Regions from separate parts of the Psychrobacillus sp. 05T411 genome, predicted to be linked through region 1. Evidence: predicted binding sites of a transcription regulator. Region 1 holds the regulator's gene; the other holds the start of a gene.
The links. Region 1 encodes NrdR, which represses ribonucleotide reductase genes. Its sites were predicted from a motif close to AACACNATATATNGTGTT; they were not measured.
Positions count from the first base shown of each region.

Region 1 (7,837 bases):
AGCGAAAATCCCAGCGGATACCTCATTCAACTCACTACGTCGCAGTTTCCCTAATATGTGTGTCATTCCATTCATTGTTCCCGTCCCCATTTGCTAAATCGGACCAGAAACAGACACCTTAGCACTTTTGTTTGTGTTCGTACAATCCAACTTGCGAACACGGCATACAACCACATAGTAAATAAAAAAATCTTTCTTTAAACAGGGGCTACATGATTGAGATAATGTGTTATACTAATTACAAGTTGTAAAATATAAAGTATCACACAGTTACAGGAGGATTTTCACATGACAGCTTCAATTGCAATAAATGGTTTTGGACGTATTGGACGAATGGTATTTCGCCAAGCGATTGTACAGGAAGAATTAAACGTTGTGGCAATTAATGCAAGGTATCCTTTAGAAACATTAGCACATTTAATCAAATATGACTCAACACATGGTACTTTTTCTGGAGAAGTAACGATAGAAGAAAATGCGCTTGTTGTAAATGGCAAACGAGTACAAATCGTGAATGATCGTGATCCAGCGAATTTACCTTGGAAAGAGTTGAATGTCGATATCGTAATCGAGTCAACGGGGAAATTTAATGATGGACATAAAGCAAGTGCTCATTTAGCAGCTGGAGCGAAAAAAGTAATCATCACTGCTCCTGCTAAAAACGAAGATGCAACGATCGTGATGGGTGTAAATGAGGAAAAATTAGATTTAGCAAAGCACCATATAATATCTAATGCAAGTTGTACAACAAATTGTTTAGCACCAGTTGCAAAAGTATTAAATGACACATTTGGAATTGAAAATGGGTTAATGACGACGGTTCACGCATATACAAATGATCAAAACAATTTAGATAATCCGCATAAGGATTTGAGACGCGCTCGTTCATGTGGGCAATCTATTATTCCAACTTCTACAGGTGCAGCAAAAGCGCTTACATTAGTGTTGCCAGAATTGGAAGGCAAAATTCACGGGATGGCACTTCGTGTACCTACTCCGAATGTATCTTTAGTTGATTTAGTCGTAGATTTACAAAGAGATGTTACGGTTGAAGAAGTAAATGCAGCATTTATCCAAGCTTCTGAGGGGGCTATGGAAGGAGTTTTAGGGTTTACGACTGAGCCCTTAGTTTCTATTGATTTTAATACATCTACTCTTTCCTCAACTGTCGATGGATTAACTACTATGGTTATTGGTGATCGTAAAGTAAAGGTACTTGCTTGGTATGATAACGAGTGGGGTTATTCTGCACGTGTAGTTGATCTGACGAAAAAAGTAGCGTCTGGTCTTAAAGTAGTTTCAAGTTTATAAGAACAAAATTCTCTTTCTAAATTTTTTTAGAAAGAGAATTTTTTATTTGTTGCTTATTTTATCGATACGTCATATAATGATAATCGTGTACTTCACGTACATGGACTACTTAAAGGGTTAGGACCTCTTTGGACTAACTTTCCCCCGTGGTAGTCAACTTTGATTGTTATTTTCTAAACTAAAACTTATCAAAGGGGGAAACGGACATTGGAAACAATGGGACGTCACATTATTGCAGAACTATGGGAATGCGATTTCGACAAACTTAACGATATGCAATTTATCGAGCAAACATTTGTTGATGCTGCATTGAAATCTGGTGCAGAAGTCAGAGAAGTTGCATTTCACAAATTTGCACCACAAGGTGTAAGTGGAGTCGTTATAATTTCCGAATCACATTTAACGATTCACAGCTTTCCAGAGCATGGTTATGCGAGCATTGATGTGTATACATGTGGTGATTTAGATCCATCAATTGCAGCTAGCTATATTGCAGATGCTCTTAATGCTGGAATACGCGAAACGATTGAAATGCCTCGTGGTATGGGTCCAGTTAATGTACCTAAGTCACGCATGACAGTTCAAGCGTAATAACTTAGCCAAGATGACTTAGCAGAGGAAGCGATTCCTCTGCTTTTTCGACTTTAACTTGCTTCACAAGGGAGCCCAAGCTCCCTTGTGAAGCAAGTTAAAGCCTCCGGCGGATGTCACAAATTTTGTAAMGTGTCGAGGAAGGCAGTCTAAGTTCGCGACTTCCTGCTCCTGCGCAAAGCTCGTCGCAAAAGAACTTTTGTCGCAACGACTGCAATGTCTTTCTGCGACGAGTAACCGCAGGAGCATGACCTACATCCTGTAGACCTCGAACGCAATTCAAAATTTGGACGCAATTACGCCAAGTCGTAATTGATGAGAGAATATTGTTATAATAGATATACAAATTCATGTAAGGAATTAGGTGAAACTAATATGAGATGTCCAACCTGTCAATATAATGGTACGAAAGTGGTTGATTCTAGACCGATCGATGATAATAAGGCGATTAGAAGAAGAAGAGAATGCGAAGATTGTGGATTTCGGTTTACAACCTTTGAGAAGGTAGAAGAAACTCCTTTAATCGTTGTGAAAAAAGACGGTTCACGTGAGGAATTTAGTCGCGAGAAAGTACTTCGAGGTCTGATACGTGCATGTGAGAAAAGACCAGTCGCATTAGATCAACTGGAAGATATCGTGTTTTCGATAGAAAAAGAATTGCGAAGAGCGGGAAATTCCGAAGTGAAATCGGAGGAAGTTGGCGAAAAAGTAATGGACAAGCTTGCTGAAGTAGATGAAGTCGCTTACGTTCGATTCGCTTCTGTTTATCGTCAATTTAAAGATATAACTGTTTTTATAGAAGAATTAAAAGAAATAATAAAAAAGAATCCAACATTATAGGTAGCAAGAGAGTAGGTGCAACAGTCCATGTTATATAAGGAGCTTCAGCCAGCAGACATGTATATGATTCGCTTGCCATATTCTTTTTCAGATTATGATCGCCAATTATTAACATTATTTTATCAACCACTAGTTGGTGCAGAAAGCATCAGCCTATACTTAACGTTATGGGCAGATGGAGAAGCAAAAAAGAACGAAGGATTACCCCATTATCAACTAATGAATGTATTAGGTGTTTCCATCGGCAAAATTTTTCATGCGAGAATTGCATTAGAAGCAATTGGATTACTTCGTACTTGGCAAAAGTCAGAGAATGATGGTCGGGTCTTTTATTATGAGTTAACTGCCCCGCTTGATGCAGAGTCTTTTTTAAAGGATCCATTATTATCGATGTTTTTGTTAGGGAAAATTGGGGAAAATGCATATAAACAATTACGCAGCAGATTTATCCAACCTTCGAATTGGCGTGATGGATTTACAGATGTTTCCCGAACGTTTATGGATGTCTTTAAACCCTCATCCAAAACAGGGAATGCTATTTCATATGCAGATGAATTCCAATCTAAACAAAGAATGGATTCTCTTCCTTTTTACTTCGATCAATTTGATTTTGCATTATTACAAGAAGGGTTGTCGGAACAACTTGTACCAAAATCGGCGATGACGATAGAGGCAAAAGAAGTAATTGCAAAACTAGCTTTTTTATACAACCTGCATCCAGTGGAAATGCAAAAAGTAGTTATACTAGCATTAGATGATGAACTTCACCTGTCTGAGGCAAGGTTAAAAAAAGCATGTGCTGATTACTATAAATTAACTGTTTCGAAAACCGCTCCCGCTATTGAGAAAATCGAACAATTAACTAAACCGGAACTTGAAAAGAGCCAGCCCATATCGAAAGAAGAAGAACTTATCCATTATTTAGAAACTACTGCTCCAGTAATTGTATTAAAAGATATCGCGAACGGTAAAGAACCTATTTTAGCAGATGTACAGTTGGCTAATCATTTTGTCACCCATTTTAAAATGCCAATCGGTGTTGTCAATGTGTTGTTGCAATATGTACTACTTCGAACGGATATGAAACTAACGAAAAATTATGCAGAAAAAATTGCTTCCCATTGGATGCGAAAAGACGTGAAAACAGCAAAACAGGCGATGGATCTTGCAAGAAGCGAACATGAACAATATATAAAATGGAAAAGTGAAGGGTCTAAGCAGAAATCTTATTCGAAAAAACCCGTGCGCGAAGAAAAAGTGCCGGATTGGTTTTATAAAAAAGATGGAGAAACAAAGCTATCTGGCAATGAAACAAATGGTATTCAAAATATAGATGAAGAAAGACAAAAACTGTTGGCGGATTTGAATGCATTGAAGAGGTAGGTGGAAAAAATGGAGCGTATAAATGAAACGTTAAAAAGAATGGTACAAACACCGGAATTTTCAACTAGGCTAGATGAAATGAAACAAGAAGTGTTGGAAGATCCAGGTGTACAAAAATTTTTAGAAGAAAATGCATCCGACATATCAAAACGTATCGTAGATCGGGGATTAAGTAAGTTATATGAATATAAATCACAGTCGCATGATTGCGGTTCTTGTGAATCTTTAGAGCAATGCCAGAATTATATGAAAGGCTATGAGCCGAAACTAGTTTTAGAGCGTGGCCTAATTGATTTAGAGTATATTCGTTGTCGCCGAGGAGTTATAGAGGATGAGCGAAGAAAAGTGACATCCATGATTGATAGCATACATATGCCAAAAGAGGTCATGGAAGCACGTCTTAGCAACGTAGACGTGAATGATAATAGTAGAGTAGTTGCCGTTCGGGCTGCTATTGACTTTTTGGAGGAATGGGGTCGAACGAATTCATTACCTAAAAAAGGACTTTATATTCACGGTAAGTTCGGTGTAGGGAAATCCTATTTACTAGGTGCTTTAGCCAATGAATTAGCGAGTAGACATATTCATTCTGTCGTTGTCTACGTTCCTGAATTTTTGCGGGAGATGAAACAATCCATTCAAGATCATTCACTTTCCGAGAAGATAGAGTTCGTCAAAAATGCACCTGTCTTAATGTTAGATGATATTGGGGCAGAAGTTATGTCAAGCTGGACAAGAGATGAAATTTTGGGGACTATTTTGCATTATCGAATGTCGGAACAGCTACCTACATTTATGACGTCCAATTTCAATTATAGTGAGTTAGAACATCATCTATCGGTTACGCAACGAGGAGAAAAAGAAGTAGTGAAAGCTGGACGGATTATGGAACGAATTCGTACACTTACGATTCCAATTTCACTTCAAGGCAAGAATTGGAGAGATTCATAATATTTCTTTCAAACCAAAAATGATAGGAACTATTGGAGAACGAGGATATTTCTTCGTTCTTTTTTCTATTTTATTCTGACTGTTAACTCAAATTTTATAATCGATAATAATTTCTATTGCTTTTAAATTATTATCAATTATAATTATAAATGAAATTGATAATCGTTATCATCTTGAGTTTCAATTATTATTAAGGAGAGAAAAGAATGAGAAAAATAATTAGTTTATTGGTGATGAGCTTATTGCTTATCCTTGCAGCTTGTGGAAATGAGACAAGTGAACCTGCAAAGACAACTAGTACTACAAAAAAAGAGGAATCAGTTACAGAAAGTACAGAGAGTAAAGAAGTCAATTTATATACTAGTCGCCATTATGATGTGGATGATGAGTTATACGCTAACTTTGAAAAAGAAACTGGTATCAAAGTAAATGTAATTAAAGGCGAAGCGGACGAGTTATTAGAACGTATTAAACGTGAAGGAGATGCTACACAAGCAGATCTTCTGTATACAGCGGATGTTGGACGTCTATTTCGCGCAAAAGAAGAGGGAGTTCTACAGTCTGGTTCAAGTGAGCTATTAGACAAACAAATTCCAAAGAAATTTCAAGATAATGATCAAATGTGGTATGGTTTAACGAAACGTGCCCGTGTTATTATATATAATAAAGACAAAGTTAAACCTGAAGAATTATCAACTTATGAAGCATTAACGGAAGACAAATGGAAAGGCCGTGTGCTTATTCGTTCGTCGGAAAACGTATACAACCAATCTTTACTTGCTTCTTTCATTGACATTAATGGGGAAGAAAAAGCAAAAGAATGGGCAGAAGGAATTGTTGCTAATTTAGCTCGTAACCCTGAAGGGGGAGATCGCGACCAAGCAAAAGCGATTGCTGCTGGAATTGGTGATGTTGCTATAATGAATACTTACTATTACGGTCAAATGCTGAATTCAGAAGATCCGGAAGAAGTAAAAGTTGCGGAAGGACTAAGTGTTTTCTTCCCAAACCAAGAAACTACAGGAACGCATGTTAATATTAGTGGAGCAGGAATTGTAAAGCATTCCAAAAATAAAGATAATGCTATTAAGCTTCTAGAGTTTTTGTCAGCTCCAGAAGCACAAGGAACATTTGCAACTGCAAACTTTGAATATCCTGTAAACGTTAATGTTGAGTCTTCAGATCTTCTGAAGTCTTGGGGGGATTTTAAAGAACAAGATATTCAGCTTTCTGTTTTAGGTGACAATAACGCTAAATCTATTATGATTTTCAATGAGGTTGGTTGGAAATAATAAAGAGTACTCCCTTGCTGATATATTCGGCAAGGGGTTTCTTGCTATTATAAACTGAGGTGTTTTCTTCCATGAAGAGGCTTATGCTAAATGTAAATAGCTGGACTGTTTCAGCGACGTGCATAATTATTTTATTATTTTTACCTAATTTAACAATTTTGAAAGGTATTATTACTCCTTCTAATGAAAATTGGGAGCATATGAAAGAATTCGTTTTAAAAGATTACATACAAACATCTGTAATATTAGTAGTTTTTACAGCAATTTTTAGTATTGTAATAGGATTAAGTCTTGCTTGGCTTATTGCGCAATATCAATTTCCATTAAGAAACTTTTTTAAATGGGCATTAATTTTGCCTTTAGCCATACCTCCATTTATTGGAGCATATACATATCACGGAATTGTAAATTATACTGGAGTAATACAAAAGACGCTGCGCAATGAATTTGATATTACAGTTAACCCAGTTTATTTTGATATAATGAACATTCCAGGTGCAATATTTATTTATACGTTATTTTTGTATCCTTATGTTTACACCATTACACGTATTTTTTTATCCAATCAATCTGCTTCATTGATCGAAAGTGCTAAGATTCTTGGGAAAGGACCTTGGCAAATTTTCTTTCAAATAGTAATTCCAATCTCTAGAGTTGCAATCATTGGAGGATCAAGTTTAGTAGTACTTGAAGTTTTGAATGATTACGGTGTTGTAAAATATTTTGGTATTCAAACATTTAGTACGGCAATATTTCAAACATGGTTTGGATTTGGAGATATTGAAACCTCCCTTAAACTTGCCGCTTCATTGATGGGATTTGTTATATTGATTTTAGTTTTCGAAAAGCTACTTAGAGGTAAAAAGCAGTTCAGTTTTGCTTCAACTAAAGTAAAGCCATTACCATTAATAAAGCTAGGAGGATTGAAAGCTTTATTTGCAACTTCCTATGTATTAATTATTTTTAGTTTCGCATTTTTAATACCAGTCGCTCAATTAGTGAGTTGGTTTATATTAACTTTTGGAAAAATTCCTACAGATCAATTTTTCCAGCATATTAAAAACTCGGTTTTTGTAGCTGGGGTTAGTGCCGCAATTATCATATTTTGTGCACTCATTATCGGAAACTTCAGTCGTATAGTCAAAGGGAAGTATGTAAAAATACTGCCTAAGATTACCGTGCTAGGTTATTCAATTCCTGGAGCAGTTATTGCCGTTGCAGTCGTTACTACGTTTGTTGCCTTAGATCGCTTTCTCTCTCCTCTTTATGCAGTTATGAGGATAGATTCAAAGCTTGTACTAAGTGTGAGCATTGTCATGTTAGTTACTGCTTATATCATCCGATTTTTTGCTATTGGTTATAACGCAATAGAATCTGGCTATGATAAAATTGGTAAAGATTTTAGTCACGCATCTCGCATACTTGGGGCTGGCTTAATGAGAACTTTTGTCAAAGTAGACCTTCCAATG
Region 1 is NZ_JBFTLO010000007.1:602-8,438, forward strand. It holds gene AC1DFT_RS06885 (glyceraldehyde-3-phosphate dehydrogenase) at 289-1,311, shown strand; gene speD (adenosylmethionine decarboxylase) at 1,519-1,902, shown strand; gene nrdR (transcriptional regulator NrdR) at 2,278-2,742, shown strand; gene AC1DFT_RS06900 (replication initiation and membrane attachment family protein) at 2,770-4,125, shown strand; gene dnaI (primosomal protein DnaI) at 4,135-5,076, shown strand; gene AC1DFT_RS06910 (Fe(3+) ABC transporter substrate-binding protein) at 5,283-6,368, shown strand; gene AC1DFT_RS06915 (ABC transporter permease) at 6,440-7,837, shown strand, end outside.

Region 2 (25,815 bases), on a different contig from region 1:
GCAATTTTCACGAGAAAGTCTATCTTCTCACTACCTGAACCTTCTAGTAATATCGAAAGAAGTTCCCCAACAACTACAATTAGTAAGAGACCAAATAAAAAATTGGTAACGATTGTATTTATCCTTTCACAGTTATAAGTAATTTTGCAAAAAGCATCGTTAATATTATGGTAAAAAAGAAAGCAAAAGCGATTAGTACCGATATAATAGACAGCACGAATAATGTCCTTCCAATATCATCTAGCAAACCACTAATATTACCATCTATAAAAGGATCGAGTACGGCTCCTAACAATCTGTATAAAAAAGCGATTAAAATCGTTTGAATCGTTGGTATAGACACTAAGATTAATACCGAAAACAGCACTGCATTGCCGGTAACAACCGAAGCCGAAGAGGAGTAACTTTTCATCGTACTTATACTTTCCGTTAATAGTGATCCAACAAATGGAATATTATTAGCGATTAATCGTTTGGCTGATTCGCTAACCGCGCCACTGACCGACCATGTAAAAACCCCGTTTACCGTCATAAAAAAACTATACAAAACTAAAATAATAGAGGTAGTCCCAACTAAGGTCATGCGGATTAGATCCGACATTTTCGAAAACGAAGTAGCTGGATGTATTCGCGTAATGACGTCAAAAATGAAAGCCGCCATAATCGAAGGTATTAACACTTTTTCAGCTAAGATCGTTGTAAACGAAGCAAATAGCATAACCATTGGATTCCACAAAGTGATTAGTAACGCACCACCAGATACAGCAATTCCAGCTGTTAATAATGGATACATTCCTAAAAAAAGTGTAACTAGTTGATTCGAAAGCGCATGTATCATATCTAATGTTCGAATGGCAGGCTCTAAACAGTAAAAACAAATAATCATGATAAACAAAAATTTGAAAAGCCTTTTACTATTTGGAATCAACCATTCTAAACAAACAAATACCAGTCCAAACAGTAAAATATAGGTAAATGTTTGGATGACCTCTTTGACTGGCTGCAATAATGTCTGTAATATTTCATCCATCATTCATTGTTCATTCCTTCAAGAGAGTAATCCGAGTACGGAAAAAAACTTTTCGTAAAATTGCTTCATATGTTGCAGCCAAACGAGCAGAATAATCGCCTTAGTCGTAAAAGTAAACATAGTAGCTAGGCTTGTATATTCATAGTCCGAGAGAAGTTCTTCTACAATTTGAGAAATAAAAAGTAATAACACAGAAAACAGGAGTAGTTTAAATACAGGTAGTAGGGCGACTGGAACGATGGAGAAATAGTTCGTTACAAACGGGATAATAAGGGACATAACTAAATACATTAAAAAAAGGAAGATATAAATCGTATAGATAATCGAATGTAAACGTGGATACGTTTCTTTTATTAATTGCAACAAGCAAAACGCGAGAATAATCGTGACATATACAACCATTGGTTAACTCGTCATAAGAAGCCATTCTAAAAATGTGGAAATCTCATAAAAAAATAATCTTAATAAACGTAACAATTCGATTGTCATATATATATATCCAACAAAAAACAAGAAAAAAGCAAACTCTTTTTTACCAGTAGATTCAAAGAACAAGTGAAGAATCGCAATCAATAATCCTATACCCGCAACTCGAAGTACATCGTGAAGTTCCACAATGCCTCCCCCTTCCATACGAATAACATATGAACGGAGGTTGGAGAATATGAAAAATATTCATAATTGAAAATTACTAACGGGGACTCCGTTTTCCAACTAAATGCATTGAAATTCCAACTAAAGCTCTAAATTTTCCAACTAGACATTATGCAACACTGAAAAGTCCTGAATCGTCGGTTTGAAATATGCGGAAATAACAAAATAGCGAGCCTTTTCTCGACAAAATCGAGGAAAGACTCGCTATTTTTAGATTTAATTTATGCTCTTGAAACGTATGATCCTTCATCAGTGTTGATAATTAATTTATCTCCAACGTTGATGAATAGAGGAACTGTTACGACTAAACCAGTTTCTAATTTTGCCGTTTTAGATCCACCACCAGAAGTATCCCCTTTAATACCAGGTTCTGTTTCCGTTACTTCTAATTCAACTGATTTTGGTAATTCTACTCCAAGTGTTTCACCTGCGTACTGAATTACATGAATTTCCATGTTTTCACGCAAGAATTTTAATTCGTACTCGATTTGATTTTCATTTAGCTCTAATTGCTCGTAAGAATCTGTATCCATGAATACATGTTGATCCCCACTTGCGTATAAATATTGCATTTTTTTGTTATCAATTTGTGCTTTTTCTACTTTTTCCCCTGCACGGAATGTTTTTTCATTCACTGATCCGTTACGTAGGTTACGAAGTTTTGAACGTACGAACGCTGCACCTTTTCCTGGTTTTACATGTTGGAAATCCAATACACGGTAAAGTACCCCGTCTACTAAAATTGTTAATCCTGTTTTAAAATCATTTACTGAAATCATGTATTTTCCTCCAAATATTAAGATAGTATTAATAGTTCTTTTGTCGAGTGCGTGAGCTTCTCTAAACCATTTTCTGTTACAAGTGCATCATCTTCAATTCGCACACCGCCGATATTTGGTAAGTAAATACCCGGTTCAATCGTAATGACCATACCTGGCTCTAACACAATATCCGAACGGAATGATAATCCAGGACCTTCATGCACCTCTAGACCAATTCCATGACCTAATGAATGCCCAAATGCTTCCCCGTAGCCTTTAGAAGCGATATAGTCACGAGCGATTGCATCTGCTTCTTTACCTGTCATACCCGGTTTTACTTTTTCTAAAGCAAGTAATTGTGAATCGAGCACAACTTGGTAAATCTCTTTGAGTTTCTCACTTGGCTCCCCAACTGCAACTGTTCGAGTCGTATCCGAAATATAACCATTGTATACGGCTCCAAAATCTAATGTCACAAAATCGCCAACTTCAATCACTTTATCAGACGCAACGCCGTGTGGTAATGCAGAACGAACTCCTGAAGCAACGATTGTATCAAATGAAGAAGAGGTTGCACCACGCTTACGCATGAAAAATTCCAACTCATTGGATACTTCAAGCTCTGTCATTCCCGGTTTTATGTATGTAACAATATGCTCATAAGCCTCATCCGCAATACGACAAGCTGCCTTTATTATACTAATCTCTTCGACGGTCTTTATCAAGCGAATTTTTTCCACTAATCCAGCTTCTGGCACCAAATCTGCTTTGACAGCTTGCTTGTACATTTCAAAACTGCTGTATGTCAAATCCTCTTTTTCAAATCCTAATGTTTGAATGCCCATTTGAGCGACTTGTGTTGCAACTTCTTCGATTAATGTTTTCTCATGTTTAACAATGCGGAAATCTTTAATCTGGCTTGCTGCTTGTTCCGTGTACCGGAAATCCGTAATAAAAACAGCGTCGTTTTTGGAAACAATGGCAACGCCTGCCGTTCCAGTAAATCCTGTCATATAGCGTCTATTGTATTCATTTGTAATTAATAAAGCATCGATCCCTTTTTCTTCTAACACAGTGCGTAATTTCGCAAGTTTCATTATTACCCCTCATCTCATATTCTAAATAAGTACTGCCTATTATTTTATCATACGAAATAAGGATGGTAAATTTTCTATTTGCTTAATGGTTTATCTTGCGCATGGAAAATAGCGGACTCCATTAAAAATCGCGTCGCCAATATGATAATGCAAATAAAAGGTATAGACATTCTTTTAATCGTTTTTTCAATAGAACTAGCATCCAAAATAATCCATTCTAAAGCAAATGCGATTAATAGCCCTAAAGCAATACTCGTAATAGCTACCGGAATCTTCATGAATAACAAGCTAATATAGTATAAAAGAATGCTCGCAGCCCATACGATGATGAATAATATTCCCCATTTAATAAATGCATTGCTATCCTTTAAAGCTTGAAAATTATCCGAAAACCCTACTGGATCCCATTTGATAAAATGGAAAAAATCTAATATTTTAAACATGATTACTGTAATCAATGTCACCGCAAAACTAGTACTAATCGCTAAACCTTTCATGCGAAATCCCCTTATCCTTTTTAGTTTAGTGTAGGCTTTGAAAGGAATATTTAAACAAACAATAAAAAAAGTGCTCGTGGCTTGTTCTCTGGAACTTTAAAAGATTATTTGTGCAATATAGGGATACTGCGTCGTAGTGTGCTGACTAGTGACCGCTTTGATTTTCGCTGCAGTCGAACGCTTTCCGTGGGGTGAGTGATGAGCAGCCATTCCCGCCGCCCTGAAGCGGAAATCCTAGCGGTAACTTTATTGAATGTCTACGACACAGTATCCCTAATCAGTGACATATACCTTCTATCGCCAAGATAGGGGTATCTGCATACTATAATCTTTTATTTCCTAAAGCAAAAAAACAAACTGACAAGTTACTTTCATCAGTTTGTGCTTTTGTAGGTTTTAAATAAAGTTTGAGAAAAGTAAGAGACCATCCCCTTATTTAGTAGCCAAAGAAAAGCAACCATTTTGAAAAAAGATTGATCAAAGTGGTTGCTTTTCTTATCAATGAATTTGCTGTTGTGATAAAAAGATGGGATATTTTATTTGATTTTCTCAGCCAGCTCCAAAATAATTCCTTCTGGCCCACGAACGAAGCATAATTTATAAGCGTTTTCGTAGTTTTGTATCTCACCAATAAGTGCTGCGCCTTTCTTTGTCAATTTGGTAACAAGAGCTTCAATATCTTCAACAGCAAAGGCAATATGCTGGATCCCCAGATTATTTGCTAAGGGATGCTGGATGCCATTTTCATCTGATGGCGAGTGAAATTTTACTAGTTCTATATTTGCGTCACCTTCTGGCGTTCGCAACATTACTAGTTCTATATTTGCATCACTGTCTGGCGTTCGCAGCATTGCAACTTCCTCTTTAACGTCTTGAAACCCTATAATTCCCTTCATCCGCTCAGCCCACTCGCCTTCCACTTTTCCTTCCCCTAGCATTTCAAGACCAAATTCAAGAAAAAACGCTTTCGCAGCAGGAAGATCATTGACGATTATACCCACATGATCGATTCTATGGATTTTCATATTTCGAACCTCCTTTTTCCTAATTTTATCACATATGTCTCTTCAAAATTTCTTCTCTATTTTTGATGCTCTTTTTCTTTTAAAAACAAAAAACACCCCTTTAGATAATCATATCTAAAGGGGAAAAAAGATGCATCTTTATTTATAAACGGTAGGATTTTATTTCAAAGCCACATGCTTTTACCTATTTGTCTATTATAAACCGCATTTTAGCTGTGCATTACAGTTCGTACATGTGTTACAGCCGCCCATTTCTTCTACAGTTCCTTTTCGGCAAACTGGGCAAGTGTTCCCTACTTCCGAACCAATCGTTACATTCGTCGAGCGTAAATCCTGGATTGTGTCGATTAACACGATTGGACGTTTTTCAATTACTTTTTCTTCTTGTTCATGGTCATCTAATGTGTTTTCTTCAGCTTTTAACGTTAATACTTGGGCATCGCGACTTCCATCCACGTATACAGTACCGCCTTTTGCTCCACCATTGTATAAACGCTCGTAAACACCTTCTACTTGTTCCACTGTATAACCACGTGGAGCATTCACTGTTTTGGAAATGGAACTATCAATCCAGCGTTGAATAATACATTGTACATCTGCATGTGCTTCTGGTGGTAATTCCATTGCCGTTACAAACCAGTTCGGCAGATTTTCTTCTTCTGCTGTTTCATTTTTCGTTAAATATTCTTTTACAATATCTGCTTTTACTTCGATAAATTTCCCTAGACGTCCACTTCTGTAATAGGTAAACGAGTAATAAGGTTCTAAACCAGTGGAAACACCAACCATTGTTCCAGTAGAACCAGTAGGAGCAACTGTCAATAAATGCGAATTACGAATGCCTGATTCTAAAATTGTATTTCTAATTTCCTCTGGCATTGTTTGCATAAACCCTGTTTCGGTAAAAGCTTTGCGAAGTCGATTTGTTTCTTCTACTGTTTCGCCTGTTAAGAACGGGAAACTTCCTCTTTCTTTTGCAAGTTCTGCAGAAGTTTCATAAGCTGCGATAGCAATGGTTTTAAATATCTCATCTACTAAAATATTGCCCTCTTCAGAACCGTATTCTTTTTCACAATAAATAAGTAAATCGGCTAATCCCATTACTCCAAGTCCAACACGTCTCTCCCCAAGTGCTTGTACTTTGTTTTCTTCTAAGAAATATGGAGTTGCATCAATGACATTATCTTGCATACGTACACCAACGCGTACTGTTTCTTTTAATGCTTCATAGTTAACTGTTTTTGTTTCTTTATTTGCAAATTGTGCCAAGTTAACAGCTGCTAGGTTACAAACAGAATATGGAGCTAGTGGTTGCTCACCACATGGGTTAGTTGCAACAACTTTTTGTCCATATGCTTTTGCATTTGTTTTGTCATTTGCATTATCAATGAAGAAAACACCTGGCTCTGCTGAATATGTCGCACAAATATTAATCAGATTCCAAAGTTCTTTCGCTTTTACTGTGCGGTAAGTTCTTACAGCATAACCCATTTTCTCCCACTCACGAACATCGCCAACCGTGTGCCAATTTTCGTTGTAGAATGCCATTTCCTCTTCTGTGTAGGATTCAGTCGCAGGGAAACGAAGGTCAAAATCTTCATCCTTTTCTACTGCTTTCATGAAATCATCCGTTAATGTTACTGAAATGTTGGCACCTGTTAAAAATTCAGGATTATGAACAGTGTAGGTTCCACCGTCACGAAGTTTTGTTTCTGCATCACGAATGATTTCGTTGCTGAATCCTCCAAGTCCTGGTATTGCTTTATAGTTGATAATTCCTTGATACATTGCTTCTTCTTGAAATGTTAAAGGTTTAAATTTAAGCTTGTCCTTCGCTAATTGTTTAATCGTTTCATCGTTTGTATTTTCGATTAGGAATCGTAAAATACGTGGATTTTGCATTTTAGAAATGATGAATTCCGCAATATCCGGATGCCAATCTGCCAGCATTATCATTTGTGCTCCACGACGTGATCCACCTTGTTCGACAAGATGAGTCAATTTTGCAATATCATCTAACCAAGAAACGGAACCGGAAGATTTTCCGTTTACACCGCGTGCTAGCGTGTTACGCGGACGAAGTGTGGAACCATTTGTACCAACTCCACCACCGCGGCTCATAATTTCCATTACTTGTTTACGATGATCACTAATTCCTTCACGAGAATCAGCTACAAAGGGCATTACGTAACAGTTAAAGTACGTTACATCGGTTCCTGTACCTGCTCCGTATAATACTCGTCCAGCAGGGATGAATTTTAGTGAAACTAATTGCTGATAGAACTTTTCGAACCATTCCGCTCTTTTGTCTTCTGTTTTCTCAACAGAAGCAAGTCCAGTAGCATTTCGCTTAGCAATTTGTTCATAGAATACTTCTAAAGGCTTTTCAATGACGCTAAGGGGACGAGTCACAACGCCTGATGCAACTTGGTTGCTATCATCAATCGCACTGCGGTAATCTTCTTCGATCAATACATCTGCTGTTTTTGCATCCTGATTGATCGACACGATATGCCCTAATCCTCGCGCCGGAAATTTCGGATCATCTTTCACCGTTAATACGACAAAATCTCCTGTTTTCAGCGTTTTTTTCTCTGTGTCTTTAAAAGAATAACGGTCGATCATAACTAATCTAGATACACCTTTATGTGTCAATGTCATGTTGTTTGTAATTGGGTGTACTTGAGGAAATTGTTCAATGTCTTTGTTTAACTGTTCAATGTTAATGGTTGCATTTTTATTCTGAGATGCTAATACCATCATATTGCCTCCCTTTTATTCAAAAATAAAACACACCATATAGTGTATCGTCGTTTATAAACGATACTATATGTTGTGTTATTTTGCAAATGAATAGATTCCCTTCAAACCTAATCAGCTCAGTAGTCAATGGACTAAATGACTAAAAAAAAATAAATTATTTTCTAAAGTTCCATTCATCGTTAGCATATCGCTTTGCTTCCAGCTCTTGTACATATATTTCTTGTTCTTCTGTTAACTTATATTCAACTAGTTCAATTTGCAATGCATCTTCAAAACCTTTTTTAAATGCTACTTTGCATTCGTCGATTGTTACGGAATGTTGACTTATCTTGTTGATAGCAACTGCTTTTTTCGACAAACCAGCTTTGACGCGTTCCTTTAATGCTTGGGAAGAAAATTTGAATGTCTGAATTAATTTATCTTCATCCATATCCAATAATATAGCTCCGTGTTGCAAAATGACACCTTTTTGCCTAGTTTGTGCACTACCAGCCACTTTTCTACCTTCCACTACTAGTTCATACCAGCTTGGAGCATCAAAACAAACAGCAGATTTGGGCTTTTTTAAATCCTGTTTTTTTTCATCCGTGTCAGGGATAGAAAAATATGCATCTAGGCCTAAATTTTGGAAACCTATTAACAAACCTTCACTGATCACTCGATAAGCTTCTGTGACAGTAGCTGGCATATTAGGATAACTCTCCGTCACAATCACGCTATATGTAAGTTCATGTTCATGGAGTACGCCTCTTCCACCGGTAGGTCTTCGAACAAATCCTAATCCTAATTGTTTTATAGCGTCCATGTCAATTTCTTTTTCAACCGATTGAAAATAGCCAATCGACAAAGTAGCAGGATTCCATTCGTAAAATCGAACAACCGGCGGGATGAGGCCCTCACTATGCCAATCTAATAAGGCTTCATCAAGTGCCATATTATAAGATGGGCTACAAGGTCCCGAGTTAATAAAATACCATTTTGTCTTTTCCACGCAAATTTCCCCCTTCACAACGATATTCATTTTATCAAATAGATTGAATTGTATCTAGTGATTCTTTTATAATAGATATGGAAACATAGAAAGGGGAAAGACCGTGTCTAATACTTTATACTTTTTAATCGCAGTAATTGTCGTGTTAGTAGTTTATGCTATCGTCCAAGCACTTCGATTAAAAAAAGCAGTTACAAATCTTACGCAAGAACAATTCATCGCCGGCTACCGTAAAGCCCAATTAATCGATGTGAGAGAACCTAAAGAGTTCGATGCTGGACATATACTAGGAGCAAGAAATATTCCTTCGTCACAACTTCGACAACGCTTCAAAGAAATTCGTCCAGATAAACCTGTTTATCTATATTGTCAAAGCAGTGCGAGAAGTTCGCGTGCAGCAATGTTTTTAAAGAAAAAAGGATATACAGAGTTAAACCAGCTACAAGGCGGCTTTAAGACTTGGTCAGGTAAGATCAAATCGAAATAATTTTCTAAAAAAGCTGTAGTTATTTAAGTCACGATATACATAAAGGTTCTTCTATATCCAGGAGAACCTTTTTTCTATCATATTATTCGGAGGTATTAGATGCAAAAACCTGTTTTATTTTCACACAATGAAGATTTCCGAGAAACCCATCCCAATTACGAAGATTTTGCTATTCATTCCAAACGAATTATTCATCTATTGAAAGAACGTAAATACGCTAATTGGCAAACGATCGACATCGGAGAATCCATTTTACAATTAGACGGTAACTTATTAGAAATGATGGAAAACAATCTTATAACGTATGAAGTATTAGCATCCATATTTGAAACAAGAGCCCAAAGCAAGATTACAAGCAAATCACAATTATCGGTAGAAAGTAAGCTCGAGATTGTAGAAACGTTTGAAAATAATCTCATCTTTTTCCCCGAATATGATGTCGCGATGACATTCTCTTTTAACTACTCTGGAGGTAATACTTGGCCAGAATATTATTTCTTTTCAACTTCCGCTGAAACAGCACTTTTTTTCTTGCAAGAAATCAATGAAAAAATGCGTCAGTTGCTCATGCAATCTGTTACCTATTTGGTCGATACAGAGCATGGGGTACAACGCAGAAAATACGGGGAACAAGCTGTCGTGGGACGTGAGGATGTATTATTATCCGAAAACATTAAACAAGACATTTTCCGCTCAATCGATGAATTCTTTAAAGAAGATGGCCACTTTTTCAAAGACTATGGTCTACCATACAAACGCGGTATATTGTTATACGGGTCACCAGGAAACGGTAAAACGACTTTAGTAAAATCCATCACCGGTTCTACTAAGGCACCAGTTGTCTATTGGCAAATTACCGAATTCACAGGTAGTCATTCCGTCCAAGAAGTATTTGGCATTGTTACTCGGCTAGCTCCAGCAATATTAGTAATTGAAGATATCGATTCGATGCCAGAATACACGCGTTCCGTCTTTTTAAACACCTTAGACGGCGCGCAATCTAGAGAAGGGTTATTTATCATCGGCACGACAAACTACCCGCAAAAAATTGATCCTGCGCTTATTAACCGGGCAGGAAGGTTTGACCGAGCATACGAAATCCCTTCCCCGTCCGAAAAAGTACGAGAAAATTATTTGCGCAAACTCGATATTAAGCATATTTTCACAGACGACCAATTTGCGGACATGGCCAAACGCTCTAAAGGATTATCCATGTCCCAGTTAAACGAGCTTTATATGTCGGTTGCACTCAATTGGCACTACGACGGTGAACTCGCATACGAAAAGCGGATTGAAGAATTGCTTAAACAAAACAAACGATCAATGAAAAATGAATGGGAAAAAGACGAATCTTCTATTGGGTTTTAGCCATTTCATATACAAGTCTAAGAAGGATCCTCCGTTTGGATCCTTTTTTATTTAGGGCAAAAATAATATTTTCTGAAACTTCTTACTTCTATTTCCGTATAACGATTAACATGATGTTTGATCATGAATTATTTTAATGAGGGGGGTTCATTTTGGCATTAAGAGATCGTAAAGATTTGTTTTGGATTTTTGCACTTATTCTATTAATATTTGCTCCATTTGTTTGCATACTCACCCCGATAATTACGTCGATTACATTTTATAGCGGCCCTGGATCGATCGTTTTTATCCCACTTAGCACGAGTTTTTGGATGCTTGCCTTCGCATTTGTTTTTGCGATCGCACTCCTTTGTGCGTCCTATTTTTTAAAATCCAATATGTTAAAGGTCATAACGGTTGTTGTGGCAGCAATTGGATTTATTATCATTTTTACGGTTGGTGTTCAAAATTATGTATATCTACGTGAAGACAAAATAGAGTTTAACCCACTTTTCGGAAATAAAGTAGAACATGAATGGGGAGACCTTGCGAAGGTAGTCCATGTATTAGAGGAACCAGAAGAGAAACAAGACGAAATATATATTTTTGAATTTACAGATGGGTATGTATTTGAATTTCCTGTATCCGGTGTTGTTAATGGATCCGTGCAAAGTGCAATTTACCAAAAAGCAAGGCAATACGAAATACCATTTGAAGACTAATAAAAGTGCGGTCCGTTTGCGGACCGCACTTTCTTTTTATGCTTTTGTATAACGTAGCACTGGCTTACGAGCAGCTTTTGTTTCGTCTAAACGATTGATAACCGTTGTATGCGGTGCATTTTGAACGATATCTGGGTTTTCTTCCACTTCTTTAGCAATTTGGATTAATGCATCACAAAACGCGTCTAATGTTTCTTTTGACTCTGTTTCTGTCGGCTCAATCATCATACCTTCTTCTACATTTAGCGGGAAGTAGATTGTCGGTGGATGATAGCCAAAGTCAAGCAGACGTTTTGCCATATCTAATGTACGAACGCCCAATTTCTTTTGACGACGACCACTTAATACGAATTCATGCTTACAATGACGGTTGTATGGAAGATCGAAATGCTCTTCTAAACGTCTCATCATATAGTTTGCATTTAACACTGCATATTCCGTAACAGCTTTTAGACCATCTGGCCCCATGGAACGGATATATGTGTATGCACGCACGTTAATGCCAAAGTTTCCGTAGAATGGTTTTACACGACCAATCGTTTGAGGACGATTATAATCGAATGTATATTTGTCATCCTCTTTAACAAGTACCGGACTTGGTAAGAAAGGAATTAGGTCTGCTTTTACTCCTACTGGTCCCGAACCTGGTCCCCCACCGCCGTGAGGACCTGTAAATGTTTTGTGCAAGTTTAAGTGAACACAGTCAAAGCCCATATCTCCTGGACGTGCTTTCGACATAACTGCATTTAAGTTTGCTCCGTCATAGTACAATTTACCGCCTACACCATGAATGATTTCAGCCATCTCTAAAATACTTTCTTCGAATAAACCTAATGTATTTGGGTTCGTTAGCATTAGCGCAGCTGTATCTAGACCAGCAACGCGACGTAAGTCTTCTAAATCTACTAAACCATTTTCATCCGATTTTACTGTAATAGTTTCAAAGCCTGTCACAGTTGCAGAAGCCGGGTTCGTTCCATGAGCTGAATCGGGAACGATTACTTTCGTTCGCTCCAAGTCACCATTTGCTTCATGGAATGCGCGAATCATCATTAGAGCTGTCCACTCACCGTGTGCACCAGCAGCTGGTTGAAGTGTCACTTCGTCCATTCCAGTGATTTCGATTAAATGCTCTTGTAGATCATACATTAACTCCATTGCACCTTGTACAGAAGATTCATCTTGTAATGGATGAATATTTGCAAATCCAGGGAAACGTGCAACCGATTCATTAACTTTTGGATTGTATTTCATCGTACAAGATCCAAGTGGGTAGAATCCTGTATCTACACCGTGGTTACGGTTTGATAAAGCTGTGTAATGACGCATAATATCTAACTCAGACACTTCTGGTAATTCCGCCTCTTCATCTCGAAGCATACCTTGTGGTAAAAGTGATGCTACATCTACTTCCGGCACATCTAGTTCTGGTAAGTTATACCCTACACGGCCTTCTTTTGTGATTTCAAAAATTAGTGGTTGATTGTCCTTATGCATGAAGAGCCCCCATTTCTTGCACGAGTGCATCTATTTCTTCTTTTGTACGTTGCTCAGTTACAGCGATTAATACGTGATTTTTAAGATCAGAGTTCACTCGACCTAGGTCAAATCCACCGATAATTCCTTTTTCAAGCAGTACTTTATTTGCATCTGCAACAGAACCGTTTACTTTTACGACGATTTCGTTGAAGTGTGCACCTTGGAAAGGTACTTCAAATCCAGCTTTTTCAAAAGCTTGTTTTGTATAATGTGTTTTCGTTATGTTTTGGATTGCCATTTCTTTTACGCCTTTTTTACCAAGTGCCGTCATTGCAACTGAAGCTGCCAGTGCATTTAGTGCTTGGTTTGAACAGATGTTAGAAGTAGCTTTGTCGCGACGGATATGTTGCTCGCGAGCTTGTAAAGTTAATACAAATCCACGACGACCATCTTCATCTGTTGTTTCTCCAACTAAACGACCAGGAACTTTACGCATCAATTTAGAAGAGACTGCAAAGAAACCACAGTGTGGACCACCAAATGCTTCTGCAATTCCAAAGACTTGCGCATCTCCAACAGTAATATCTGCTCCAAATTTACCAGGAGGTGTTAATGCACCTAAAGCAAGTGGGTTTGCAGAGACAACGAATAATGCTTTTTGTGCATGTGTTAGTTGTTCCACTTTTGCTAAATCTTCAATTTGACCGAAGAAGTTTGGATACTGAACTAATACAGCTGCCGTTTCTTCGTCTACTAATTCTTCCAGTTTCGCTAAGTCTGTTACGCCATCTTTTGTTGGAACCGTTACAACTTGAACATTTTGTCCTTTTGCATACATTTTAACCACATCGATATATTCAGGATGAACAGCTTCCGAAACGACTAACTTATTACGACGAGTGTGACCTGCAGCTAAGTTACCTGCTTCAGCAAGGGCAGTACCACCGTCATACATAGAAGAGTTTGCAATATCCATGCCAGTTAGTTCACAAATCATTGTTTGGAATTCAAAAATAGCTTGCAATTCCCCTTGTGAAATTTCAGGTTGATACGGAGTATATGCTGTATAAAATTCAGAACGAGAGATAACATGATCAACTATAATTGGCTTAAAGTGATCATAAACGCCAGCACCTAAAAAAGTAGCGTATTTTTTGCTATCTGCATTTTTGTCTGCAAGATTTGCTAATTCTTTTAATAAAGCTGATTCTGCTTTCGCAGCTTTAATATTATACTCGCCTTTAAAACGTACTTTCTCCGGAATGTCTGCAAACAATTCATCAATAGAAGAAATGCCGATTACATCTAACATTTCTTTTTGATCTTGCTCAGTCATTGGTAAATAACGATGCTTCATCAATAGACAACCTCTTTCTTCGTATTATTTTTCTCTTTTATAAAATGGAGTAGCAACTGTAACTGCTTTTAAACGTTTATTTCTTATTTCCACTTCTAGCTCTTTACCTATTTCAGCGAATGTTGCGTCAATTAACACTAAACCAATATTTTTCTTCAGCGTTGGAGATTGAGTTCCTGTAGTAACAATACCGACCTGTGTTTCACCAGCATACACTGGGTATCCAGTACGTGGAATTCCTTTATCAATCATTTCAATACCAATACTTTTTCTTGGTACACCATTTTCTTTTTGATCAGCTAACACAGCTTTACCATTGAAATCTTGTTCTTTTTTCAGTTTTACAACAAAGCCTAAACCAGCTTCTAGCGGAGAAATTTCTTTGGAAAGTTCTTGACCGTATAAGGGTAAGCAAGCTTCAAAACGTAATGTGTCACGAGCCCCTAGCCCACAAGGTAGAAGTCCATCTTCCTTACCCACTTTTAAAATATCGCTCCATAAATCTCTTACATCATTACCAGCTGCATAGATTTCAAATCCATCTTCTCCTGTATAACCAGTACGGGAAACAAGAACTGATTTTCCAGCTACTTCGACATTATTCTCGAAACGGAAAAATCCGATTTCGTCTAGCGGTTTAGAAGTAAGCTTTTGTAATATTTCTTGCGCAAGTGGTCCTTGTAATGCAAGTAAACCGTATTCATCCGATTTATTTACTAGTTCTACATCTTCCGTCTTAAATTGTTTCATCCAGTCAAAATCTTTTTCAATATTGCCTGCGTTTACTACTAATAAATAATGGTTCTCTTCAACTTTATAGACTAATAAATCATCTACTATGCCACCATCTTCGTAACACATTGCTGTATATTGCGCTTGCCCATTTACTAATTTGGAAACATCGTTTGTCATGATTTTTTGTAAAAACGCCTCACTTGAAGAGCCTGTAACAATAATTTCTCCCATATGAGAGACATCAAACAATCCTGCTTTCGTTCTTACTGCTTCGTGTTCTTCTTTAATACTAGAAAATTGTACAGGTAATTCCCAGCCACCAAAATCAATTGTTTTTCCACCGTATGTAGCATAATCATCGAATAGAGGTGTACGCTTTAACTGTTCTGACAAAAAAATCTCCTCCTTAAGTTTTTCACACATAAAAAAGGACAGAAAAACCCCTTTATATTAACAAGGGTTCTCTGTCCTGGCACCTGAAAGTTTACCGAAAACGGCTTGCCTCTTTGGTGGCTTTGCGTGATACTAAACGAAAGCACTCTCCAGAGTTGCGTCCTATACGAGTTCTTTTGCCTGAGAGATTCATAATAATCATTACTTGCTCCTTCGGCGACGCTACTTGCTGCGTTCTCTCCCCGTATACTCATCCGCGATATCTGTTTAAATGGCTTGCTTTGTCTATATCCTAACATTGAACATGAAAAGACGCAATAGTTTTTATAAAATTACTTAAAAAGCGAACATTATTTTAAAATTAATATTTTTCATTCGCCTTTCAGGCGATTCACTTGATATCCAGCATACTCTGTCACTTGCCGTAATGGTCGATTTTCCGTGTGGATTGTAATATGGGTCGCTTTTTTATAGGCTCTTCTTCTTTTATTGTACAGTTGCTCCAACTCATCTCTTGTACTATTTTGCACGATAGGTCGATTTTTGTCGTTTTTAATACGCATCCAAATATCATTAAACGTTGCGTCTAAATACAACACTAATCCTGTATTTCGCATAATTCGAACATTTTCTTCATTCATCGCAACCCCACCACCCGTAGAAATAATACATGACTCCTTACGGAAATTTTGCAGGAAATCTGTTTCTAATTGCCTGAAATATGCTTCCCCTTCCTGTTCAAATATTTCAGGTATGGCCCTTTTTTGCTTATTTACGATTTCTTTATCCATGTCGTAATAAGGCATTTTTAATAAATAGCTTAGTCTTCTTCCGACTGCACTTTTTCCACTTCCCATAAATCCCACCAAATATACTTTGTACATGATTCACCAACTCGCTACATATCTAGATTATTTTCTCGCTCTTTAAAATTATCTATTTTAATGATAGTAGCATTAATATTGCTCATTTCCAACGAATCATACGTTCTATATTTGGATTGGTATGCAGCAGTTGTTGCAAAAAGCGACAAACAAACGATGACTAACAGTAACATGGCGGCTGGTAACAACACGCCTTTTTCATTCCGAACGAAATGTAACATAAAAAGTATGCTCCCTTTTCAACCCATTCAAAAAAGTGACAAAAAAGTGTAAAGATTGACCTTCGACTGTTACAGATATTGATTTTACATGAAGCAGCATCTGTTCATGACCTAATCGTTTTTTTTGCTTTCTTATTAAGTTTGTATAAAATTCAATATCATACTCTTCCCCATTTTTATTGAACCGAATTCCTGGCTGGTCTTTCTGAATGATAAGTGAATCAATATCATTTATATAGGCTTCTACGTTTTGGACAAACAGCGCCCAATCCATATCAGTTGGGTTGGTAATCATTTCTTCCACTTTAGCTGTCCAACCGACCGTAAATGCAAATACTTGAGAAAAAACCATTAAAACAGCTAGCTGAATGATTCCATCCACTAACGTATATCCTTTCTCGTTGCGAATGCTTAGTTTGAAACGGTTACGCAATTCGTTTTCTCCTCTCGCATCCCTTCATAATGTACGCAAATTTGTGAAAGATCTATTTCATACGCGTAAGCAACCTGTTCAATTTGCATGATTCCATTCCAACTATTTTCAGTTATATACTTTTTGGCAGCTTCATGCATTACAATAGAGGCATGATATTTTCGCTTTTTTTCTTCTAATTGTATATGCATATTACTTAACAATGGTAGTAAAGTTGTCGCAAGGACCATTGTAATACTGAGTCCCAGTATCGTTTCTGGCCATGAAAACCCATTACTATTCCTCATAATTTACCCTGCCTCCACCGATGTATATCGTAACTGTTTTTTCTCCTTTACTCGTTTCGAAGAAAAAAGTGCCAAATTGGCTCACTGTTCCGTTTGGATGGAAAGACACTCCAAGTAATGTACTCCCCGAATTAAGGCGTATATTCTTCGGTAATTTGTGTTCGAATAGACGGGTATCTCTCCATTTCCCTACATACTTACTGCCATTTTCTTCAAAACTAAGATTTGTTAATTTATTTTCAGCAATTCCAATTGATTGCAGTTTTTGTATGTCTAAATGAAATTGCCGGAAAAAACGCTTTTCTTCTGCTTCCACTAGTTTAGAAGTCGACACAAACACAATGGAGGAAGTTATTACCATGACAATAGATAAGATGAGAACCGTTTCGATTAAAGTAAAGCCCTTTTCATTTCGTAGAAGTTCACGCATCTTACTATTCCGGGCTTTCTGTCACTAACACACTTCCATCCCCAGCGATTTCTATCTTATCACCGTTTGGACAAGCATCCGTTCCACTAATAAATTCACCTGTTTTTAACTCCTCCATTGTCGGAATATCATTATTCTCAATTTTGTATGCTTGTACCTGCCCTTCTACCATTTTGATAAAAGCATCGCAGCCTTTTTTATCAATGTTAGCAGAATGTTTCGTTACATTTGGGATAGAAATAAGTATCAAAACGGAAATAATTAATAAAACAATCATCATTTCTACTAAAGTGAATCCTCGTTCATTCTTCCATATTTTCATTCTAATAATCTCCTTCACACAATATTTATCATTTCGTAAATTGGTAATAATATCGCTAAATACGCACCAATAATGAAAATAGCTAAGATTAAAAACAATGTTGGTTGAATAATACTTAAATAACGAGTAAGCTTCGTTTCAATTCGGTCCGATAAAAAATCACTATATAAGGTTAATTCCCTTCCAAGATACCCACTGTTTTCTCCGTGCACGACAAAAAGATGAAAATCTTCCGTGAAATAATCTAACAGTAAAACAGACTTAGAAAAAGATTCTCCGTGCACAATTTTATTTTTCATTTGTTCTGCAACAAACTGAAGCGTTTTATGTTCTTGTTGATTGATCAATGCTTCGAACGACTGTTGTAGAGGCATCCCGCTTTCAATTAGCCCTCCCATTTCCCTTGAAAAGACTCTTGTTAGTAGTAGTTTATACCAGCTATTCACAATTGGGATTTTACGGTAAAACGCGAGTTGTATTTCCACTGTCTTCTTATTTAAGATAAACAGAAAAACACTTATAATTATTGCCAACAAAACCAGTACTATTAAAAAAGCATTGGGTAATTGCAATAATACACTTGTCCAAACAATAGAGCTTTCAGATTCCCCAGACTCTTTTGCACCTAGTAAAGATTCCATATTCGGAAGAAAATACAGCCTAAAAACGGTAAACAGGATAAAAATAACGACAAACAAAAACAGCGGATACATTAATAGATTATTTAATCGTTTTTTTGCTCGCTCATAAACAGCGACATTGACACCCAGTGTCGAAACAGTTTCCTGTAATTGACCATGAATCATCGCTAAATTTATCGGAAGTAGTAATCGACTAGGAAAACCTAATAATTTAAATACTTCGGTCACATTCAGACCGCTTTTTTGAATTTCGGTTACTTGAGAAATCGCTTTATCCGTGTTTTTTACATGGAAAGGCAATAACATAGTAACAGCTTCATGAAATGTATAGCCTTCCTTCAACAGATCACTTAATCTACTTAAAAATGGGGACTGCATATTAGCAGGGATTGTTTCATCTTTTCTGGTGAAATATGTTTTAATTTCTTTGAATAACACCTTCTCTTACCCCTCTCTCGATTTGATAGGAAAGAGTAATGGCGTGCGGGATATGAAAATCCTTACCAGTAAAAAGAGAACTTAGTGCTTCTTCTAAAAATTCATCTGAGATAATTTCAAATATAGCGGAGAACTCCGGTTGTTTCATATTCGCAACGGTTACAAGTCTTTGGCTGACGATGCCGATAATCGTTTGTTTTAATTCTTCTGCAGATACTCCTAAATCCATTAATCGATAAAACGCACCTACGCCATCTTTTGCGTGGATCGTAGAGACGACCAGATGACCTGTTAAAGTAGCCTGGATGGCAGCTTTAGCAGTGTCCTCGTCACGAATCTCACCAATCATTATTACATCTGGAGAATGCCTTAATATGGCTTTCAGTCCTGTCGAATAAGTTACACCAGACCGTTCATTTACTTGAATTTGCAGTAAATGTGATTGACTATTCTCAACGGGGTCTTCCAGTGAAATAACATGTCGATTTAAGTTTTCAGAACAATATTTAGTAAGCGAGTACATAGTTGTCGATTTTCCAGAGCCAGTTGGACCAACAAAAAGAATAAGCCCTTGTCGATTGTTGGCAAGCTCCACTATTTTTTCGGAGGCATCTCGAAATAAGGACAAAGAGTGAATTATTTTTGCATTATCATGTTGTTGCAAACGAATGACGAGACTTTCTTTACCGTAAACTGATGGTAATGTTGAAACACGAAATGAGAATTTTTGATTATTGAATGTTTGTTGAAATGAACCACTTTGTGGCTTCCGTTTTTCGCTGATATCAAGAGAGGATAAAAATTTGAAGAATGATATAATACGTTCACCCAAATGAAGGGGAAGCTTCCCTGCTTCAAACATTTGAGCTTGTTTTTTGAAATAATAAAAATAATTTTCTTCGTTTGGGATCATATGCAAATCATTTGCGCCAAACCGATGTGCTTTTCTTAATAAAAGCGCACATTTTTGTTCAATTGTATTTTCTATTTGTTGCATGCATCGTTCCTTTCTCCAGATACAAGCTGTGACCGCAAACAGCCTGTACAAATTTAGTATACTTCCAAACTTAAAATAAATAAAGAGATTTCTCTAAATTTTCGAATTATTAATTTACAGTTTTATTTGTCATTTGATTATTCTTCATTATAATTAAAGAAAAGATGGAAAGGAGAAAATAGTATGCCAGATACTTTAAAGATTACAAATACACTAGCTGACGAGACTAGGTACTCAATATATCAATATATTGTGAAAAAACAGAAACAAGTCAATGTGCAAGAAATTGCAGAACAATTTGGCATACATCCGAACGTCGCAAGATTACATTTGACGAAATTAAATGACTCCAAATTAGTTTGCTCTGAATTAGAAAATAACAAAAAAGGTGGACGCCCTGCTAGAGTATATTTTCCTGCAGAAGAACCAATCTATTTAAGCTTTCCAAAACAAGAAAATCATTTATTGTTACAATGGTTATTAGAATTAGTAGATTCAATGGGAGAAGTAGCCCTTACTAAAGCAAAAAACATTAGCTACCAACACGGATTAGCAATTATTAATCAAACTACTTCTTCTACACATACTTTTGAAAATAAAATGGAATTATTAACAGAAACAGCAAATGCGATTGGGTATATACCTCAAATTGCAGAAAACGATGGCAAAAAGGTTATTACTTTTTCCATTTATAATTGCCCATATAAAAATCAGTTACATAAATACCCTGCCCTTGTTTGTTCCCTACATGAATCTTTTTTAAAGGGACAATTTGATGCACTTTTCCCAGCTAACAAATTTCTTCAGACTGAAAGTATGCAAAATCATTGTAACAATTGCGTATATCAAATAGAAGTTCTATAATGAGGCTATAGATGAATCATAATTGTGACAATCCAATGTATATTCTAAATCGAAATGCAATAATCAGTTTACAGTTGTCGACATTATCATCTATAATGATTAAGAGAATATTTGTGTCGTTGCAAAAGGAGGGACTACAAATGGGCAATATGTATAAAGTGATGGCTTTCTGGACAGGGATTTTCGCAGTCTTCTTTTATTTAGGTGGTATGTCAGAAGCTTCTTTACTATTTTTAGCAAATACGGGATTATTCCTTCTTTTAGGGTTTTTAAACCTTTCGGAACGTATGTATATGTACATCTTCGGAGCTTACTTAATGTTCTTCTTCGCAGGTTTTACATACTACACTACTTTTATGCACGTACCAGGCGCAGGACATTAATCGTCCATACAAAAAAGCAGCTCAAGTTGAGCTGCTTTTTTGTATTTGGCTGAATGATGAAGTTAAAACCCATTTAAAAATGGATTGGATTCCATTTCATCTTCAATAGTTGTTGCTGGTCCATGACCTGGATAAATGATCGTAGACTCCGGTAATGTTAATAACTTCGTATGAATGGATTTCATCAATTCAGCTTGATTGCCGCTTGGTAGGTCCGTCCGCCCAATACTATTTTGAAACAAAGTATCCCCGACTATCGCAAATTCTGCTTCTGCAAAATAATAAGTTATACTTCCCGGCGAATGACCAGGGGTGTGCAATAATTGCATGGTAAAGCTACCGATTTCTAGATTTGATTCATTCTCTACAATTACATCTGCTTCATTACAAACAATAGATGGAATTTCTGCATATTTTGCAGAACCATTTTTAGAAGGATCAAGCAACCATTTCTTTTCCGCAGTATGAATGTATACAGGTATCTGAAAAGCCTTTCGTACATCTTCCACTGCTCCAATATGATCGAAATGAGCATGTGTTAGAAGTATTGCAAGTGGTTTCAAATTTAACTTGCGAAGTTCGCTTATTATTTTTTCCCCTTCTCCACCTGGATCAAAGATTAAACAATCTTTTTCTGCGTTTGAAATAATATAACAGTTGGTTTGAATAAATCCTAGTGGATACGTACGTATGTTCAACATTAAAATCACCTCTTTTCTAGTTTAAACGATAGTCCATCTGTTGTTCAACGTTTCGCCACTTTTTTCACTCGACAAAATTGAAGAATACAATTACAATAGAAGAGGAATATGCAAAGCGACATTCATTTTCTGATGTCGAAAGGAGTGTCTTTCATGAACTTATTAATGGTTATTTTTGGACTAGTTACAGTTTTAGCTGTAATCGGCACTTTCCAAGCTTTTAAAGAAAAGAATGTGCTAGGAGTTCTATTTAACTTTGGTACTTTTGCAGTTTTTGGCTTCTTTACAGTCATGACTATTTTGAACCAAGGCTTTCCACCAAGTTTACACTAAAATGTACAAGAAAAAAGCTGTCATACTTTATGTATGACAGCTTTTTTCTATTCCTTCAAATCCAACCAAATTTGTTCTTTGAATGGATCTACTTGTATCCAATTTTCTTTCTCGTATCCACCAAGGCAAACTGCACCATTTGGTGAACAATCAATAGGTCCTGCATCTAATTCCCCAAATTGCTTGGCTCCATCTAATGAAATATTAAAAAGTACACTTTTATCCGTAAAGGCATCCACATTCCCAGATTGTTTTGATTGTAGCATTATTAGCTCATTTGGCTGAATGATGGACATATTCGGTATAATCCATTCTGAATAATTGCTAACAGCGGGAGAAGTCCACTCAAACACTTGATTCGTTTCTTTTTCCTCCAATCGATATTCAAATTGGTTTAGTGGTTCATTTATGGTCATATAAAGCATGCTCGCCCCTAAATTTTGTATGTCCAATAGATGAGTCCAACTTGTTTTTTCTAAAGTTTTTTCTTTTATCAAATAAAAGAAAAGTTCACTTCCATCCAAACTGCTTTCAGTCCATTTAAACACCATTAAACGATTATCGTCATACCATTTGACAAAAGGATTATCCACTTCAATTGCAACTAAATTTTGGGTCGTTCCATCATAAATAAAGGTATCATATGTCCAATCTTCGTAAAATGTCGAAAATACAATAAGATTTGGATTTTCAGGGTGCCAGTTCATATACATTTCAGCAGATTCAAAAAATAAACTTTGCACTATGTAACCATCCCTATGTAATAAAAGAACTTCTGCTGAAGACGAATTACTAGATGTATGTAAAAGAATCATTTCTTTGCCAGGATGAATTTCACCTTGAATAATCGGGGTCGTCGTTGTATATATCGTTTTCCAGATTTCCGTGGACAATGTATAGGATTGTACTGTCCATTCCCCATTTTCCATTAAAATGAAAAGTATTTCATCATCAGATATCCAACCAATGACACTATGAAAGACGGAACGATCTATCTGGATAGACGGAATCTCTGTAGAAGGAGCATTATCAACATCAGACGGTAAAGATTGTGGTACTTCTTCCTTATTTGGCGTAACAGGGACTACTACTTGTATATTTTTTTCTTCACATGCCTGTAGAAAAAACAGGCATACTAACAATACTGCAACCTTCTTCAATCGACTCCCCCTTTCTTATTTCAATATACTTTGTTTACTCTCATACAATTAGACGCCCCAGTTTGCTAATTGTTTCACAAAAAAGCACAGACATTAGAAGTCTGTGCTTTTTCTATTCATTTAGCTAATTACGGATTTTTCTGCTCCGCTTGATCTATTAATAGATTTCCTGTTTTTAAATCATAAAATCTGAGTAGATCTCCATTAATAATTTGATCAGAATAACTGAGTTCTTGTATAGTACGGTCTATATATGGTTGGCAACTTTCGATTGCAATCTCTTCTCCTGTTGCATTGTCATAGCAAGCATTATTTGCAAATACTAAGTTATCCGTAACAAATCCACCATTTCGGAAAATAACAAACTCTTCATGCTCGTTAGAGAACAAATCTGCACCTAATTGCATATCTTTAGCTGTTTCCACACCAAGTAAATGCAACAGTGTAGGTCGAATATCTATTTGACCAGCAGTCTCTGTAATTTCTTCTCCTTTACCGCTATTCGGTATATGAACAAAGAAAGGAACACGTTGTAATTTTGCAGATTCATATGGTGTAATTTCTTTACCTAAATATTGGGACATTGCTTTATTATGGTTTTCAGAAATACCATAATGGTCTCCATACATAACAATAATAGAATTATCATACAAACCTTGTTCTTTTAAATCGGCAAATAATGTTTTCAACGCTTCGTCCATATATCGGACAGATTGAAAATATTTATTTAACGTTCGAGAATTAGAATCATATGGAGGAATCAATTGATCTTCTTCATCCAAATCAAACGGATAATGGTTTGTTAATGTAATTAATCGTGAATAAAATGGCTGAGGCATTTCTTTCATGAGTGAAACGGATTGCTCAAAAAACGGAATATCTTTCATACCCCAGTTTACCGCATCTCCCTCGTTTACTACATAACTGTTCACATCATAATATTTTTGAATAGAAAGCGCTTGATACATCATATCACGATTCCAAAAACTTTTATTATTCGGATGCATAACATTCGTAAAATAACCGTGCTCATTTAAGCTCTCAGACATAGAATGGAAGTTATTCCCACTATGCGTAAAGAATACGGCTCCCCCACCTAAAGGATATAGGGAATTTTCAACTAAAAATTCGGAATCAGATGTTTTTCCTAATCCGGTTTGATGGTAGAAATTTGAAAAATAAAATGTATTTTTATCCCGCGTTAATGAATTTAAAAATGGCGTTACTTCATGCCCATTCATGTCATTATTAATCACAAAATTTTGTAATGATTCCATAGAAATAACGATTAAATTACGACCTTTTGCAAGTCCGAACATTTCTTCGTTTGGTTCTGCTTGGTTCGAACGAACATAGTTATTTACTTCCACAAGCTCACTACCATCAGCAAGCGCTCGCTGTGCATGCGATTTAGATTGGATATACAAATCATACAAATGATAATTATAAGAGCCAATATTTTTCACTAACATTTCTCGGTCGAAACTTCTTGTTAACAATTGTGGTCTTTCGATTTCAGATAAGCCTAAGTTCAAAAATAATATAGCTGCGGTCAACACAAAGTATGCTCTTCTAGCTGCCGGTTTAATAACAGATGCTGTTTGACCGATTTTCAACCATTTTAATGCAATGATAATAATCGCGACATCCGTGAAATAGAAAATATCGTACCAATAAATACTTTCTGCTGCCGATGTACCTAGGTCGCCAAAATTACTAGTTTGGAATAATACCGGTAGCGTAATAAAATCTGTAAAAAAACGATAAAACACTGCATTGGCATATAACACTGCAGAAAGAATAAAACTTATAATGACGATATATCTGTTTTTTACTTTAGGATTCTTGAAAAATAATGAAAACCCATAAATAAATAATATAAAACTAAGCGGATTAATAAATAATATTACTTGTTGCATTATATTCTCGATTTTCATATCAAAGCTTGTGTGATAGACAAAGTATGTTTTTATCCATGTGGCCACAATAGCTAGAACAAGAATAGAATGTGTCGGCCAGCTTTTCTTTCTCATGCCTACATCCTCCCCTTTTTTCACTCTTTATTGTATGAGTAAAAGTAACAGAGTATATCTTAATACTTTCTTCACAATAAATCAACAAAAATGAATAGTGTTGATGTTATAATTATATATTGTTTTTCTCATACCCTTTAATAGACGGTTGTACCTCAAAAAAGTTTCATTTTATTTACAAAAATAAAAAACAACAGATTGTCCGTGTATCTGTTGTTTTTTAGTGCTTGTGTTTAGTTTGTTCTTGACGCAATACCAATAAAGCCATTTGGAATTCTTTCGCCTCAATCATTTGCATCCGGTAAAGTTCTTTTACTTCCTCTTCCATCATTTCTAAATCGGCTAATCGA
Region 2 is NZ_JBFTLO010000011.1:32,565-58,379, reverse strand. It holds gene AC1DFT_RS11100 (stage III sporulation protein AE) at 119-1,033, opposite strand; gene AC1DFT_RS11095 (hypothetical protein) at 1,049-1,432, opposite strand; gene AC1DFT_RS11090 (SpoIIIAC/SpoIIIAD family protein) at 1,436-1,645, opposite strand; gene efp (elongation factor P) at 1,906-2,463, opposite strand; gene AC1DFT_RS11080 (M24 family metallopeptidase) at 2,481-3,545, opposite strand; gene AC1DFT_RS11075 (hypothetical protein) at 3,617-4,039, opposite strand; gene AC1DFT_RS11070 (VOC family protein) at 4,576-5,064, opposite strand; gene AC1DFT_RS11065 (vitamin B12-dependent ribonucleotide reductase) at 5,260-7,824, opposite strand; gene AC1DFT_RS11060 (lipoate--protein ligase family protein) at 7,982-8,818, opposite strand; gene AC1DFT_RS11055 (rhodanese-like domain-containing protein) at 8,946-9,305, shown strand; gene AC1DFT_RS11050 (ATP-binding protein) at 9,405-10,673, shown strand; gene AC1DFT_RS11045 (hypothetical protein) at 10,826-11,374, shown strand; gene gcvPB (aminomethyl-transferring glycine dehydrogenase subunit GcvPB) at 11,411-12,871, opposite strand; gene gcvPA (aminomethyl-transferring glycine dehydrogenase subunit GcvPA) at 12,864-14,210, opposite strand; gene gcvT (glycine cleavage system aminomethyltransferase GcvT) at 14,235-15,368, opposite strand; glycine riboswitch at 15,497-15,592, opposite strand; gene AC1DFT_RS11025 (shikimate kinase) at 15,710-16,222, opposite strand; gene AC1DFT_RS11020 (hypothetical protein) at 16,237-16,443, opposite strand; gene comGF (competence type IV pilus minor pilin ComGF) at 16,421-16,876, opposite strand; gene AC1DFT_RS11010 (hypothetical protein) at 16,855-17,163, opposite strand; gene comGD (competence type IV pilus minor pilin ComGD) at 17,153-17,593, opposite strand; gene comGC (competence type IV pilus major pilin ComGC) at 17,598-17,915, opposite strand; gene comGB (competence type IV pilus assembly protein ComGB) at 17,930-18,994, opposite strand; gene comGA (competence type IV pilus ATPase ComGA) at 18,975-19,991, opposite strand; gene AC1DFT_RS10985 (helix-turn-helix transcriptional regulator) at 20,175-20,855, shown strand; gene AC1DFT_RS10980 (DUF2626 family protein) at 20,996-21,238, shown strand; gene AC1DFT_RS10975 (MBL fold metallo-hydrolase) at 21,301-21,939, opposite strand; gene AC1DFT_RS10970 (DUF2759 domain-containing protein) at 22,093-22,272, shown strand; gene AC1DFT_RS10965 (YqgU-like beta propeller domain-containing protein) at 22,320-23,432, opposite strand; gene AC1DFT_RS10960 (LTA synthase family protein) at 23,561-25,465, opposite strand; gene AC1DFT_RS10955 (YqgQ family protein) at 25,686-25,815, opposite strand, start outside.
Region 2: AC1DFT_RS11065 (vitamin B12-dependent ribonucleotide reductase) is a predicted target of NrdR. The motif match lies at 7,887-7,904, and genes of this name have one in related genera.